Rhodobacter capsulatus SB 1003: one gene and its partner. The protein of the gene in region 1 interacts with the protein of each later gene in a pairwise test. Links are inferred from orthologs where the notes say so. Each region holds a gene or a part of one and is shown on either strand. Other genes may lie near its edges. The genes, in order: RCAP_RS13430 and def.

What was found.
Region 2: the proteins of RCAP_RS13430 (region 1) and def interact in binary tests that used the Escherichia coli proteins (3 or more experiments, as listed by UniProt). The link is inferred for Rhodobacter capsulatus SB 1003 from one-to-one orthologs.

The regions. Positions count from the first base shown.
Region 1 is NC_014034.1:2,898,808-2,905,022, reverse strand. Bases 2,423-5,181 are described here. They hold RCAP_RS13430 (aspartate-semialdehyde dehydrogenase), read left to right. Parts: upstream 2,423-3,170; coding sequence 3,171-4,193; downstream 4,194-5,181. Other genes in these bases: RCAP_RS13425 (DUF4139 domain-containing protein), read left to right, coding at 4,299-5,181; RCAP_RS13435 (MFS transporter), read left to right, coding at 2,423-2,847. Outside these bases: RCAP_RS13450 (PD-(D/E)XK motif protein), read left to right, coding at 1-259; RCAP_RS13440 (LysE family translocator), read right to left, coding at 870-1,505; more of RCAP_RS13435, read left to right, coding at 1,669-2,422; more of RCAP_RS13425, read left to right, coding at 5,182-5,903; RCAP_RS13420 (hypothetical protein), read left to right, coding at 5,915-6,118; RCAP_RS13415 (hypothetical protein), read right to left, coding at 6,208-6,215.
Region 2 is NC_014034.1:3,596,662-3,602,877, forward strand. What follows is about bases 3,457-6,216. They hold def (peptide deformylase), read right to left. Parts: upstream 5,222-6,216; coding sequence 4,691-5,221; downstream 3,457-4,690. Other genes in these bases: fmt (methionyl-tRNA formyltransferase), read right to left, coding at 3,457-4,181; def (peptide deformylase), read right to left, coding at 4,181-4,690; RCAP_RS16815 (MalY/PatB family protein), read left to right, coding at 5,406-6,216. In the rest of the region: RCAP_RS16780 (type I secretion system permease/ATPase), read left to right, coding at 1-125; RCAP_RS16785 (HlyD family type I secretion periplasmic adaptor subunit), read left to right, coding at 122-1,588; RCAP_RS16790 (lytic murein transglycosylase), read right to left, coding at 1,589-2,755; RCAP_RS16795 (hypothetical protein), read left to right, coding at 2,934-3,284; more of fmt, read right to left, coding at 3,288-3,456. UniProt on the Escherichia coli protein: Removes the formyl group from the N-terminal Met of newly synthesized proteins. Requires at least a dipeptide for an efficient rate of reaction. N-terminal L-methionine is a prerequisite for activity but the enzyme has broad specificity at other positions.

The DNA of each region.
Region 1 (6,215 bases):
CATACTGAAGCTTCGCACCGTGGTGGCCGACACACTCGGGCGAGATATGCAGTCGGCGCTGGGCTGGTCGTTCGACCTAGCCCGTGCGACCTCTTCCCTGCGGATGTACGATATGAGCGTGATCCCAGCCATCAGGCCACCACTCCCCGCAGGCGTGGCAGGGGTGCGATTTCTGACTGAACTTGCCGGTTGTCGACAACTCGGCAAGGCGCGGATCGATGCCCTCGCACCAGTAGAACGGGCGCTGTTGCCGCCATAGGACCCTAACTGGCGACCGAGCTGAGGCGCAACCCGTCGAAGGCCGACGGCTGACGGCGTCACAATTCCGAGGCATCAACGCATAGGAGCGCGCCGGATATGTTTGATTTCTGTTCCAACTCGCGAATGGCACAGAAAGCGAAGTGCTCAGGGTGATCCCAGAAATCTCAAATAAAATCAATTAGATAATGGCTCAGTACTGGAACTTGGCAGTCATGAGGTCCGGAGAATATCAGTCCTCAGAGACCGCTTCCGGGCCTCCAGGTGCTGACGCCGGTGCTCAGCCCCTCCCGCATAACCCTCGAAAACAACGAAAAAATCCGGCCGCAGCCGGATCGGGAGAACGCTTTCGCGGGGGCAAGTGGCGGAGCGGAAGGGATTCGAACCCTCGAGACGGTTTCCCGCCTGCACCCTTAGCAGGGGTGTGCCTTCGACCACTCGGCCACCGCTCCGTCTGCTCGTATATGCGGCACGGCAGGGCAGAACAAGAGCTAATTCTGTGCGGCAGGTGGCCACAGGCAGATGAGGGGCTCTGCCGCCCGGGGCGCTGCGGCGGCGCAGGCCCGGTCCGGCGGCATCCGCCGTTCCCCCGGGATCCGCGCCGCGCCGGATCACCGCTGCTGCAGCGCCAATCTGACCCCAAGACCAACCAGCAGCGTGCCAAGGGCCCGGTCCAGCCAGCGTCCGACCCCGGGGCGATCGCGCAATCCGCGCGTCACGGTCGCGCCGATCAGGACCAGGGGCGGCTCGATCAGCGCCGCGACCGCGATCACCAGAAACCCGTGCAGGAACAGCTGTGCCCACACCGGCCCCGCACCGGCCACGACAAATTGCGGCAGGAAGGCCAGGAAAAAGATCGCGACCTTGGGGTTCAGCAGCGACACGAACACGCCCTGACGCCAGACCTGCCAGCCCGGGCAGAGGCCTTCGGGCGCCTCGGAGACGAAGCTGCCCCCGGGCGCGCGCAGGGCCTTGAGGCCGAGAAAGATCAGATAGGCCGCCCCGATCGCCTTCACCAGCGCGAAGGCCAGCGCCGAGGAGGCGAGCAGCGCCGACAGCCCGGCGGCGGCAAAAAGCGCATGGCCGAGGGCGCCCGTCCAGACCCCCGTCATCGCCGCGAACCCCGCCTTGCGACCGCCGCGCAGGGTTTGCCCGAGGATGAAGGCCATGTCCGGGCCGGGGGACAGGTTCAAAAGCACGGCGGCGGTCAGAAAGCCCGACCAGTGCAGCGCGGTGTAGTCGAACATGGAGCGGCCCTTCGTGCGGAAAACGGAGGCGAGGTTAGGGCAGCCGCAGGACGCCCGCAAGCAAGCAGGCGCGATCTTGACGCGCCGCAGACCCCCGGTTTGTCGCAGACCCTTGTGTTTGCGCACGTCCCAAGGCAGCTTGGCCCGGCTCCGGGGAGGGATCATGCGACTGTCGATTGCGTTTCTTGTGGCGGGCTATGTGCTCAGCCAGTTCTATCGTGCCTGCCTTGCGGTGCTGACGCCGGTTCTGAAGACGGAACTGGGGGCCTCGGCCGAGGATCTGGCCGTCTCGCTTGGCCTTTGGTATCTGGCCTTCGCGCTGATGCAGATCCCGGTGGGCGAGGCGCTCGACCGGATCGGGCCGCGCCGGACCGTGGGCTGGCTGCTGGCCTTGGGCGGGGGCGGGGGCGCGGCGACCTTCGCGCTGGCCACCGGACCCTGGGGCATCCATCTGGCGATGGTGCTGATCGGCATCGGCTGCTCGCCCGTTCTGATGGGATCTTACTACATCTTTGCGCGCAGTTTTTCCCCCGCGATCTTCGGCACTTTGGCCGCGGCGGTTATCGGGGTCGGCAGTCTGGGCAATCTGGCAGGCGCCGCGCCGCTTGCCGCGGCGATCGACGCGTTCGGCTGGAGGGCCACGCTTTGGGGGCTGACCGGGGTGACGCTAGTCGTGGCGCTGGCGATCCTGATCTTTACCCGCGACCCGGAACGCATCGCGCACAAGGGCCAAAAGGGCAATGTTTTCGACATCCTGCGGCTGCCCGGCTTCTGGCTGATCCTGCCCTTGATCTTTGCCAATTACACTGCCGCCGCGGCGATCCGGGGGCTTTGGGCGGGACCTTGGCTGAGCGCGCTGCAGGACGCCGATGCGGGCCTGATCGGCAAGGTCACGCTGGCGATGGGGGTGGCGATGGTGCTGGGCAATTTCGCCTATGGCCCGGCCGACCGCATCCTTGGCAGCCACAAGCGGGTGGCGATTGCGGGCAATCTGGTGCTCTGTCTGGCGCTTGCGGCGCTTGCCTTCGCGCCCGATGCGGGGCTGTGGCAGGCGACGGCGCTTCTGGCCGCGGTGGGGTTCTTTGGCGCCTCCTTCCCGGTTCTGATGGCGCATGGGCGGACCTTCCTGCCGCCGCATCTGGTGGGCCGGGGGGTGACGCTTTTGAACCTGTTCTCGATCGCCGGGGCGGGGATCGGGCTCTTCCTGTCGCGTCCGGTCTTTGCCGCGGCCTCAAGCGCGGGCGATCCGGTGGCGGCCTATCGGGCGCTTTTCCTGTTCTTCCTGATCCCGGTCGTGGCCGGTCTGGCGGTCTATCTGTTCTCGCGCGCGCGGCCCCATTGAGGGGGCGAAGGCCATCGCCTTCGCCCTGCGAGACGGTTCCCCTTGTCAGACGGGGGCCCAAAGGCCCCCGGCCAGCGCCCGCCCCGCCCCATGGCGGGCGCTTTCGCGCCGCCCGGGGCTGGCGCTGGCCTCTGTCGCGCCTGGCGCAGATCGGCCCCGGGGCAGACGCTGCACCGACGGGCGGGGAAACGCGGGTCGCGTTTCCTGATCCGCCCGATCCGATCCGGGACCTTTGCGCACCACTTTCCCGAAAACTTCCCGAACCCTTTCCAAACCCCCCCGTTTCCGCTAGCGGGGGTCGTTCTTTCGAGAAGGAGGTCCGGATGGGCTACAAGGTCGTCGTCGTCGGTGCCACGGGCAACGTTGGCAAGGAAATGCTGAACATTCTCGCCGAGCGCGAGTTTCCGGTGGACGAAATCGCGGCGCTGGCGTCGCGCAAGTCGCTTGGCACCGAAGTCAGCTTTGGCGACCGAACTTTGAAGACCCAGGACCTCGACACGTTCGATTTCACCGGCTGGGACATCGCGCTCTTCGCGATCGGCTCGGACGCGACGAAAGTCTACGCGCCGAAAGCCGCGTCGCAGGGCTGCGTGGTGATCGACAACTCCTCGCTGTACCGTTACGACCCGGAAATCCCGCTGATCGTGCCCGAGGTGAACGCTGATGACGTCGTGCGCTACACCAACAAGATGATCATCGCGAACCCGAACTGCTCGACCGCGCAGATGGTGGTGGCGCTGAAACCGCTGCATGACCGCGCGAAAATCAAGCGCGTCGTGGTCTCGACCTATCAATCGGTCTCGGGCACCGGCAAGGAAGCGATGGACGAGCTTTGGAACCAGACCAAGGGCATGTATGTCCCCGGTCAGGAAGTCGCGCCCAAGGTTTACCCCAAGCAGATCGCCTTCAACGTGATCCCGCATATCGACGTCTTCCTTGATTCCGGCGAGACCAAGGAAGAATGGAAGATGGTGGCCGAGACGAAGAAGATCCTTGATCCGTCGATCAAAGTCACCGCGACCTGCGTGCGCGTGCCGGTCTTCGTCGGCCATTCGGAAGCGGTGAACATCGAGTTCGAGGAATTCCTCGACTGGGAAGAAGCGACCGAGATCCTGCGCGAAGCCCCGGGCGTGCTCGTCGTCGACAAGCGTGAAGCCGGTGGCTACATCACGCCGGTCGAATGCGTCGGCGAATATGCCACCTACATCTCGCGCATCCGGCAGGACAGCACGATCGAGAACGGGCTGAACCTGTGGTGCGTCTCGGACAACCTGCGCAAGGGCGCGGCGCTGAATGCGGTGCAGATCGCCGAAGTGCTGGGCCAACGCTGCCTGAAAAAAGGCTGATCACGCGCCACCCGCTGAAACGTGAGGGCGTCCCCCCGGGGCGCCCTCTTGCTTTTGCGCGCGACCCAAGGGACGCTGAGAGCATCTTTTCCCGGGAGGACCCCCATGCCCCGTCTGCCGCTTTTCGCCAGCCTTTGCCTTGCCTGCGCCCCCGCGGCGCTGTTTGCCGCGCCCGCGGAAATTCCCGCAACCCTTTCCACGGTCACGCTTTTCCCCGAAGGCGCGCAGGTGACTCGTTCCGTCACCGTGCCCGCGGGCGTGACCGAGGTGCTGGTGCCCGATCTGCCCGACGGCACCGATCCCGCCAGCCTGCGCGTGATGGGCGAGGGGGTGGAGATCGGCGCGGTGACGCTGATGGACGCGCGCGAACCCGCCGCCGAACGCGCGCCCTCGGCCGAGGTCAGCGCGGCCCGCGCCGCGCTCGAGGCCGCGCGGGCCGATCTGGCCGCGCAGCAGGACAAGCTGGCCGCGCTGCGCGCCAAGATCACCGCGGCCGAGGCCGAGGCCGATTTCTTCACCGCGCTCGATACCTCGAACACGCCGCCCGACAAGGTGACGGCGCTGGCGCGGACGGTCTCCGAGGGGGTGTTTGCGGCCGAACAGGCGCGGATCGCCGCCCGGGCCGAGGTGCGCGCGGCGGAAGCGGCGCTGAAACCGGCGAAAGAGGCGGTGGCGCGGGCGAAACAGGCGCTCGACGCGCTGCAAAACCCGAAAAAGGACAGCGATTCGCTGCTGCTGACGGTCTCGGGCGCGGGCAGGGTCACGGTGACGACCTTTGTGGCCGAGGCGGGCTGGGCGCCGAGTTACGATGCGCGGCTGGACAGCGCGGCGGGCAGCCTCGCGCTGGATCGGTTCGTCTCGGTGCATCAGGCCTCGGGCGAGGATTGGCGCGGGGTGGCGCTGGTGCTGTCCACGGCGCGGCCCTCGGAGCGCACCGACCCGTCGCAGATGTGGTCGGATCTGCGCCGCATCGGCCCGGCCGAGCCGCCGATGGTGGGGATGGCGGCGCCGAAAGCGGCGATGGACAGCTATGCCGTCCCGGTGGCAGAGGCCGCCCCGGCCCCGGCGGCGGGCCGGATGGCGATGGAATTGCAAGGTGAAACCGTGACTTACACCTATCCGGGCGCGGTCGATATCCGCGACGGGGTGGAAAACCTGCGCCTGAAGCTGGATCGGATCGAGACGCCGGTCAAGCTGCTGGCCGAGGCGGTGCCGATGTTCGACGAGACCGCCTATCGGGTCGTCGAGGGGCGGACCGCGGGGGCAGAGCCGATCCTGCCCGGCCCGGCGGTGCTCTGGCTTGATGGCGCGGTGGTGGGGGCGGCGGATCTGCCGCTGATCGCGGCGGGCGACAGGCTGCGGCTGGGCTTTGGCGCGATCGACGGGCTGCGGCTGAAGCGGGTGATCCCGCAGACGAACGAGGGCGACCGCGGCCTGATCACGAAATCGAACGAACGGACCGAGACCGCCGAAATCACGGTGGAGAACCTGACCGGCAAGCCCTGGGCGCTGCGGGTGATCGACCGCGTGCCCTATGCCGAACAGGAGGATCTGCAGATCACCCATGCCGCGACGCCGCCCGCGACCACGACCGATTACGACGACATGCGCGGCGTTCTGGCCTGGGAGTTCGATCTGGCGGCCGGGGCGACGCAGGCGATCCGGCTTGACACGAAGATGCGCTGGCCCGCCGATCAGGTGCTGCAGTAAGCCCCAGGCTTATGGAGATCCTCAAGGCCCTGTTGATCGGCTCCGGGGTCTGTGCCCTGTTGCGCGGGACCGACGGGGCGCTGTCGAATCTGGAGGTGGCGCTGATCTCCGGGCTTTGGGCCGCGGCGGTGGGGCTGGTATTCCGGCGGATCGCCCGCGGGCGACGGGACGCCGCCCGCCGGTCATCGGGCCGGACCGGCAAAGAAAAAACCTGACCGGAGGCGTTCTGCCGCCGGTCAGGCCCTGGCCCCGCATGCGGGGGGCCGGATCACGCCGCCATTCTGGCGGTGCAGCGGGGTCGCCTTCAGGCGG
Region 2 (6,216 bases), 700 kb from region 1 along the record:
ACACGCTTCTGGTGCTGGAAGCCGGGATGCGGCGGGCGTTCGGCCCGCGCGAGGACGTGTTGAAAGCGATGGTGCAGAATGCCGCCGATCTGAGCCGCGGCGCCGGACCGGGAGGAGTGGCATGACCCGCAAGCCGAATTCCGAGGCCGAGGCATCCGAGGCGGCGGCGGCCCTGCGCCGGGCAATCCCCAGCCGCAAGCCCCCCGCCCCCCTCGGCCCGACCGCGTTGCAGGCGGCAGAGACCGGCCTTCCCGCCCCGGCCCGCCGGAGCGAACCGGAAGCCCCCCCCCCGGCCGAGGCGCGGATCTCGCCCCGGGTGGCGCTGCTGATCGGCTATGTCACGCTTGCGGTTCTGGTCGGGGGCTTCGGGCTTTGGTCGGTGGTCTCCTCGATCGCGGGGGCGGTCATCGCCTCGGGGCAGATCGAGGTCGATCAGCACCGGCAGGTGGTGCAGCATCCCGATGGCGGCGTGGTCGCCGAAATCCATGTGCACGAGGGCGATAGCGTCAGCGCCGGGCAGCTGTTGATCCGGCTTGACGGCGATCTGGTGCGGTCGGAACGCGCCATCGTCGAGGGGCAGTTCTTCGAGCTGCTGGCCCGGCGCGGGCGGCTGGAGGCGGAACGGGCGGATGCGCCCGAGATCCGGTTCCATCCCGAACTGCTCGAGGCGGCCCAGACCCGTCCCGATGTGGCCGAGCTGGTCGAGGGGCAGCGGCGGCTGTTCGAGGCGCGGGCGCAGACCCTGCGCAAGGCGCTTGATCAGGTGACCAAGCGCGCCGAGCAGACCCAGGCGCAGATCGGCGGCATCGAGGCGCAGCGCATCGCCACCGAGGAACAGGAAGCGCTGATCGCGCGGGAACTGGCCGATCAGCAGCAATTGCTGGACAAGGGGCTGGCGCAGGCCAGCCGGGTGCTGGCGCTGCAGCGCGAGGCGGCCAGTCTGGCCGGCGAGGTCGGCGCGCTGGTGGCGCAAAAGGCCCAGGCCGAGGGCAAGGTGACCGAACTGGATCTGGAGGCGCTGCGGCTGACCTCGCAGCGGCGCGAGGATGCCGAAACCGAGCTGCGCGACATCGGCTACCGGGAGCTGGAACTGGCGGAACGGCGCCGGTCACTGACCGAACAGATCGAGCGGCTGGACATGCGCGCGCCGGTGGGCGGGATCGTCTATGCGATGACGGTGACGACGCCGCGCGCGGTGATCCGGGCCGCGGAGCCCGTGCTTTACATCGTGCCGCAGGACCGGCCGCTGCTGGTGGCGGCAAGGATCTCGCCGATCAACATCGACGAGGTGCGAATCGGGCAGCCGGTGGCGCTGCGGTTTCCGGCCTTTGCCAGCCGCACGACGCCTGAGCTGTTCGGCCAGGTGACGCAGATCTCGGCCGATGCGCTGATCGACGAGGCCTCGCGGCTGTCCTATTTCCGCGCCGAGGTGATGCTGAACCCGGGCGAGGCGGACAAGCTGGGCGCGTTGCAACTGCTGCCCGGCATGCCCGCCGAGGTCTATATCCGCACCGGCGACCGCAGCCCGCTGGCCTATCTGACCAAGCCCTTCACCGATTATTTCACCCGCGCCTTCCGCGAGGATTGATCAGAGCCGGTCCAGCAGCGCAGGCGTCGGCCAGGCATCGGCGGGCAGGCCCAGACGGCCCTGTTCGATCTGCACGGCCTCGCGGGTCTTTTCGCCCAGAATGCCGTCGATCGGGCCGACATCATGGCCGCGCGCCTGCAGCCGCGCCTGCAGCGCCTTCATCTGCGCGGGCGCCAGACCGGGTTCGGCCGCGCGCGGATCGACCCGGGGGGCGCCCTCCAGCCGCGTCGCGAAATAGGCGGCGGTGGTGACATAGACGAAGCTCTTGTTCCATTCGAAGAGCACGCGGAAATTCGGATAGGCCAGGAAAGCCGGGCCCTTGCGCCCCATCGGCAGCAGCACCGACCCCTGCGCGCCCGCGAATTGCCCCGACCGCGGCACCACCCCCATCCGCGCCCAATCGGCGGTGGACAGGCTGCGGTCAAGCCCGGTCTGCGCCCAGTCCATGTCCGCAGGCACGATGATTTCCTGCAACCAGGGCTCGCCCGGGCGCCAGCCCATCGACGCGATCATCTTCGCCCCCGACATCAGCGCATCGGCGCTGGAGCCCTTGAGGTTCACATGCCCGTCGCCATCGCCATCGACGCCGTTGCGCAGGATGTCGGCGGGCAGCATCTGCACCTGCCCGATCTCGCCCGCCCAGGCGCCGATGGTCCGTTGCGGGTCGAAATCGCCGCGCGCGTAAAGCTCGGCCGCGGCCAGAACCTGCGGGCGGAACAGATCCGGGCGGCGGCAGTCATGCGCCAGCGTCACCAGCGCATCGCGGGTGTTGAAATCGCCCTGCACCTTGCCGAAATCGGTCTCGAGCGCCCAGAACGCCAAAAGCACCCCGCGCGAGACGCCGTATTGGCGTTCCGCGGCGTCAAAGACCGACGCGTATTTCTGCGCCATCGCCGCGCCTGTCTGCAGCCGGTTCTTCGAAATCACCGAAGCCTGAAAATCGAGGAAGCTTTTCCGGAACACGCCCTGCGCCCGGTCGGCTTTCAGCACCCGGCCATCCTGCCGCACGCCCGCGAAAAACGAATCGGCCGTCGCGGCGGAGAGGCCGTTGCGCTGCATCTCGGCCTTCAGCCCCGCGACGAAGCCGGAGAAGTTTCCGCCGCATTCGGCATGGGCGGCAAGGGGCAGGCACAGGCTGAACAGCAATGGGGCAAGAGGGGATCGCATCGGCTTCTCCGGAAAGGATCTTTCCGCAGGGTAATCGGCACCGGGCCGCGGGGCAACCGGGCGTTGCGTTTACGGCACGTCAGCGCGGCGTCATACCGTATTCACTTGATTTTTACGTCTCACATCACACACTTGGCACGAGGGTTGCCCAGGGAGGGGTGACCCGCTGGAGGGTAAGATGGAGTTCTTGTCGAAGGAAATTCTGGCCGGCTTGCGCGAGGCGACCCGGCGCGACAGCAAACGCCCGGCGCGGCTGACCGTGCATGCCGGGGGCCGTGTCTGGCCGATCCTGAAACGCTGGTCGGGCGGCTTTTCGCTGGATGCGGCGCAGGTCACCAATCTGCGCGGCCATGTCCAGATCTTCGACGGCGAACGCCCCGTTGCCACCGCCCTGATCGTCGCCGCCGAGGTGGATGGCTTCGAGCTGATCTGTTCGACCAAGCGCGAAACCCCGGTGCGCCATGGTCCCGCGCTGGATTTCGAACGCGAGGACCGCACGCCGCCGCTGGGCTTCATGCCCCCCGCGTAAACGTCAAAGCCGCGCGGGCAGCGCCAGACCTTTGAGAATTTCGGCGGAGGGCATCGGTTTCTTGCCCTCCCGTTGCGCTTCCAGCACCCGAAGCGCCCCCGTGCCGCAGGCGATGTCGAAGCCGTGCAGCACCGTTCCGGGGTCACCGCAGCCCTCGGCTGGTTCGGCCCGCAGCAGCTTCACCCGCTCGCCCGCCACCTCGCACCAGGCCCCCGGAAAGGGCGAGAGCCCGTTCACCAGCCGCACCAGCTCTGCCGCCGGGCGGGTCCAGTCGATCTTCGCCTCGGCCTTGTCGATCTTGGCGGCATAGGTCACGCCCGCCTCGGACTGCGCTTCGGGGGTCAGATCGTCGAGCCGTTCGAGCGTCTCGCAGATCATCCGCGCGCCCATCGCACTCAGCCGGTCATGCAATTCGCCCGTCGTTTCGGTCGCGCCGATGGTCAGGGCCTCGCGCAGCAGCACCGGGCCGGTATCCAGCCCCGCCTCCATCTGCATGATGCAGATCCCGGTTTCCGCATCGCCCGACAGGATGGCGCGATGAATCGGCGCCGCCCCCCGCCAGCGCGGCAACAGCGAGGCGTGGATGTTCAGACAGCCGCGCCGGGGCGCATCCAGAATCGCCTGCGGCAGGATCAGCCCATAGGCAACGACAACCGCGATATCGGCGTTCAGCGCGGCGAAAGCCTCGCGATCCTCGGGCGCCTTGAAGTTCAAGGGATGGCGGACCGACAGACCCAGGGCCTCGGCGCGGGCCTGCACCGGCGAGGGCCGCAAGGCCTTGCCACGCCCGGCGGGCCGGGGCGGCTGGCTGTAGACGGCCACGACCTGATGCCGGACGGCGAGCGCCTCCAGCACCGGCACCGAAAATTCGGGCGTTCCCATGAAGATGACGCGCATCAGGCTTTCTTCGCGAATTTGGCCGATTTCGCCACCAGCATCTTGCGTTTGAGCATGCTGAGGTGATCGACATAGGTCTTGCCGTTCAGATGGTCGATCTGGTGCTGCACCGAGGTCGCCCAGAGATGGACGAAATCGCGCTCTTCAATCTCGCCCGCCGCATTCAGGAACCGCACCGTCACCGCGCGCGGCCGCGAAATCGTCGCCCAGACGCCGGGCAGGTTCGGGCTGGCCTCGTCATGCTCGCGCATCTGGCCCGAGGCATGCAGCACCTCGGGATTGGCCATCAAGATCGCCTGCCCCCGCGCTTCCGAGGCATCGACCACGGCCAGCCGCAGCATCACCCCGATCTGCGGCGCGGCCAGACCGACACCCTGCCCCGGCATCGCCTCCATCGTGTCGACCATGTCGGCCCAGATCGCGCGGATCTCGTCGGTGATCGCCTCGACCGGCGCGGCGGCGGTATGCAACCGCTTGTCGTCAAAACGAATGAAGGGACGGACGGCCACTTAGCCCCGCCCCTCGCGCGCCCATTCCCGCTTCAGCTTTTCCAGCTTGCGGGTGACCATCTGCCGCTTCAGCGGCCCCAGATGATCGATGAAGAGCTTGCCGTTCAGGTGGTCAAGTTCATGCTGCGCGCAGGTCGCCCAGAGCCCGTCGAACTGTTCCTCGTGCATCTGGCCGTCAAGGCCAAGCCAGCGCATCCGCACCTCTTTCGGGCGGGTCACATCGGCATATTGCTCCGGCAGCGAGAGGCAGCCTTCCTCGTGCACGTTCTTTTCCTCGGAGACCCAGGTGATTTCCGGATTGATCATCACCATGGCTTCGGGGAAACCGGTCTTTTCCTTCGCGCAATCCATCACGAAGATGCGCGACATGACGCCGATCTGCGGCGCGGCCAGGCCGACGCCGGGGGCATCATACATGGTTTCCAGCATGTCGTCGGCCAATTGGCGAATGGTGTCGTCCAGCGCTGCGACGGGGTCGCAAAGCTTCTTGAGCCGGGGATCGGGATGGATCAGGATGGGGCGCGTTGTCATGCGCATTTTTTATTGGATGCGGGCCGGTCGCGCAATGGCGACCTTTGCGCGCAGGGTCGTTCTGCAAAATGGCAAAATTTCGGGAAGAAGTTCCAAATATTACATCTTCACTGGAACATTGGACCGGAATATCAATCACATCAAGAACGATGCCCCAAACCTGCCATACGCTCAGGAGCCTGCCATGACCGCCCTTCCCGACTTCGACGAAGTCATCGACCGCATCGGCACCCATTCGGTGAAATGGGACTGCATGGAGAGCCTTTATGGCGTTTCCCCGCAGGAGGGAATCGCGATGTGGGTGGCGGACATGGACTTTCGCCCGCCGCAGGCGGTGCAGGACGCGCTGCAGACGCTGCTGCATCAGGGTGTTTATGGCTACTGGGGCGACGAGCGCGCCTATCAGGCCGCGATTCAATGGTGGATGGCGAACCGGCAAGGCTGGAAGATCCAGCCCGAATGGATCTTCACCACGCATGGGCTGGTGAACGGCACGGCGCTGTGCCTGCAGGCCTTCACCCAGCCGGGCGATGGCGTCGTTTTGATGACGCCGGTCTATCACGCTTTTGCCCGGGTCATCCGCGCTTCGGGGCGCAGGGTGGTCGAATGCCCGCTGGTGCAAATCGACGGCCGCTATGAAATGGATTTCGACGCCTGGGAGGCGAAGATGGACGGGACGGCGAAGATGCTGATCCTGTGTTCGCCGCACAATCCGGGCGGGCGCGTCTGGACCGAGGCCGAGCTGAAGGCAACGGCCGACTTCGCGCGGCGCCACAACCTGATCCTTGTCTCGGACGAGATCCACCATGATCTGGTGATGCCCGGGCACCGCCACATCCCGATGGCGGTGGCCGCGCCCGATCAGCCGGTGGTGATGATGACGGCGACGACCAAGACCTTCAACATCGCGGGCGGCCATTCCGGCAATGTGATCATCGCCGATCCGGCGCTGCGGGCGCGGTTTGCGGCCACCATGGCGGCGCTCGGGATCTCGG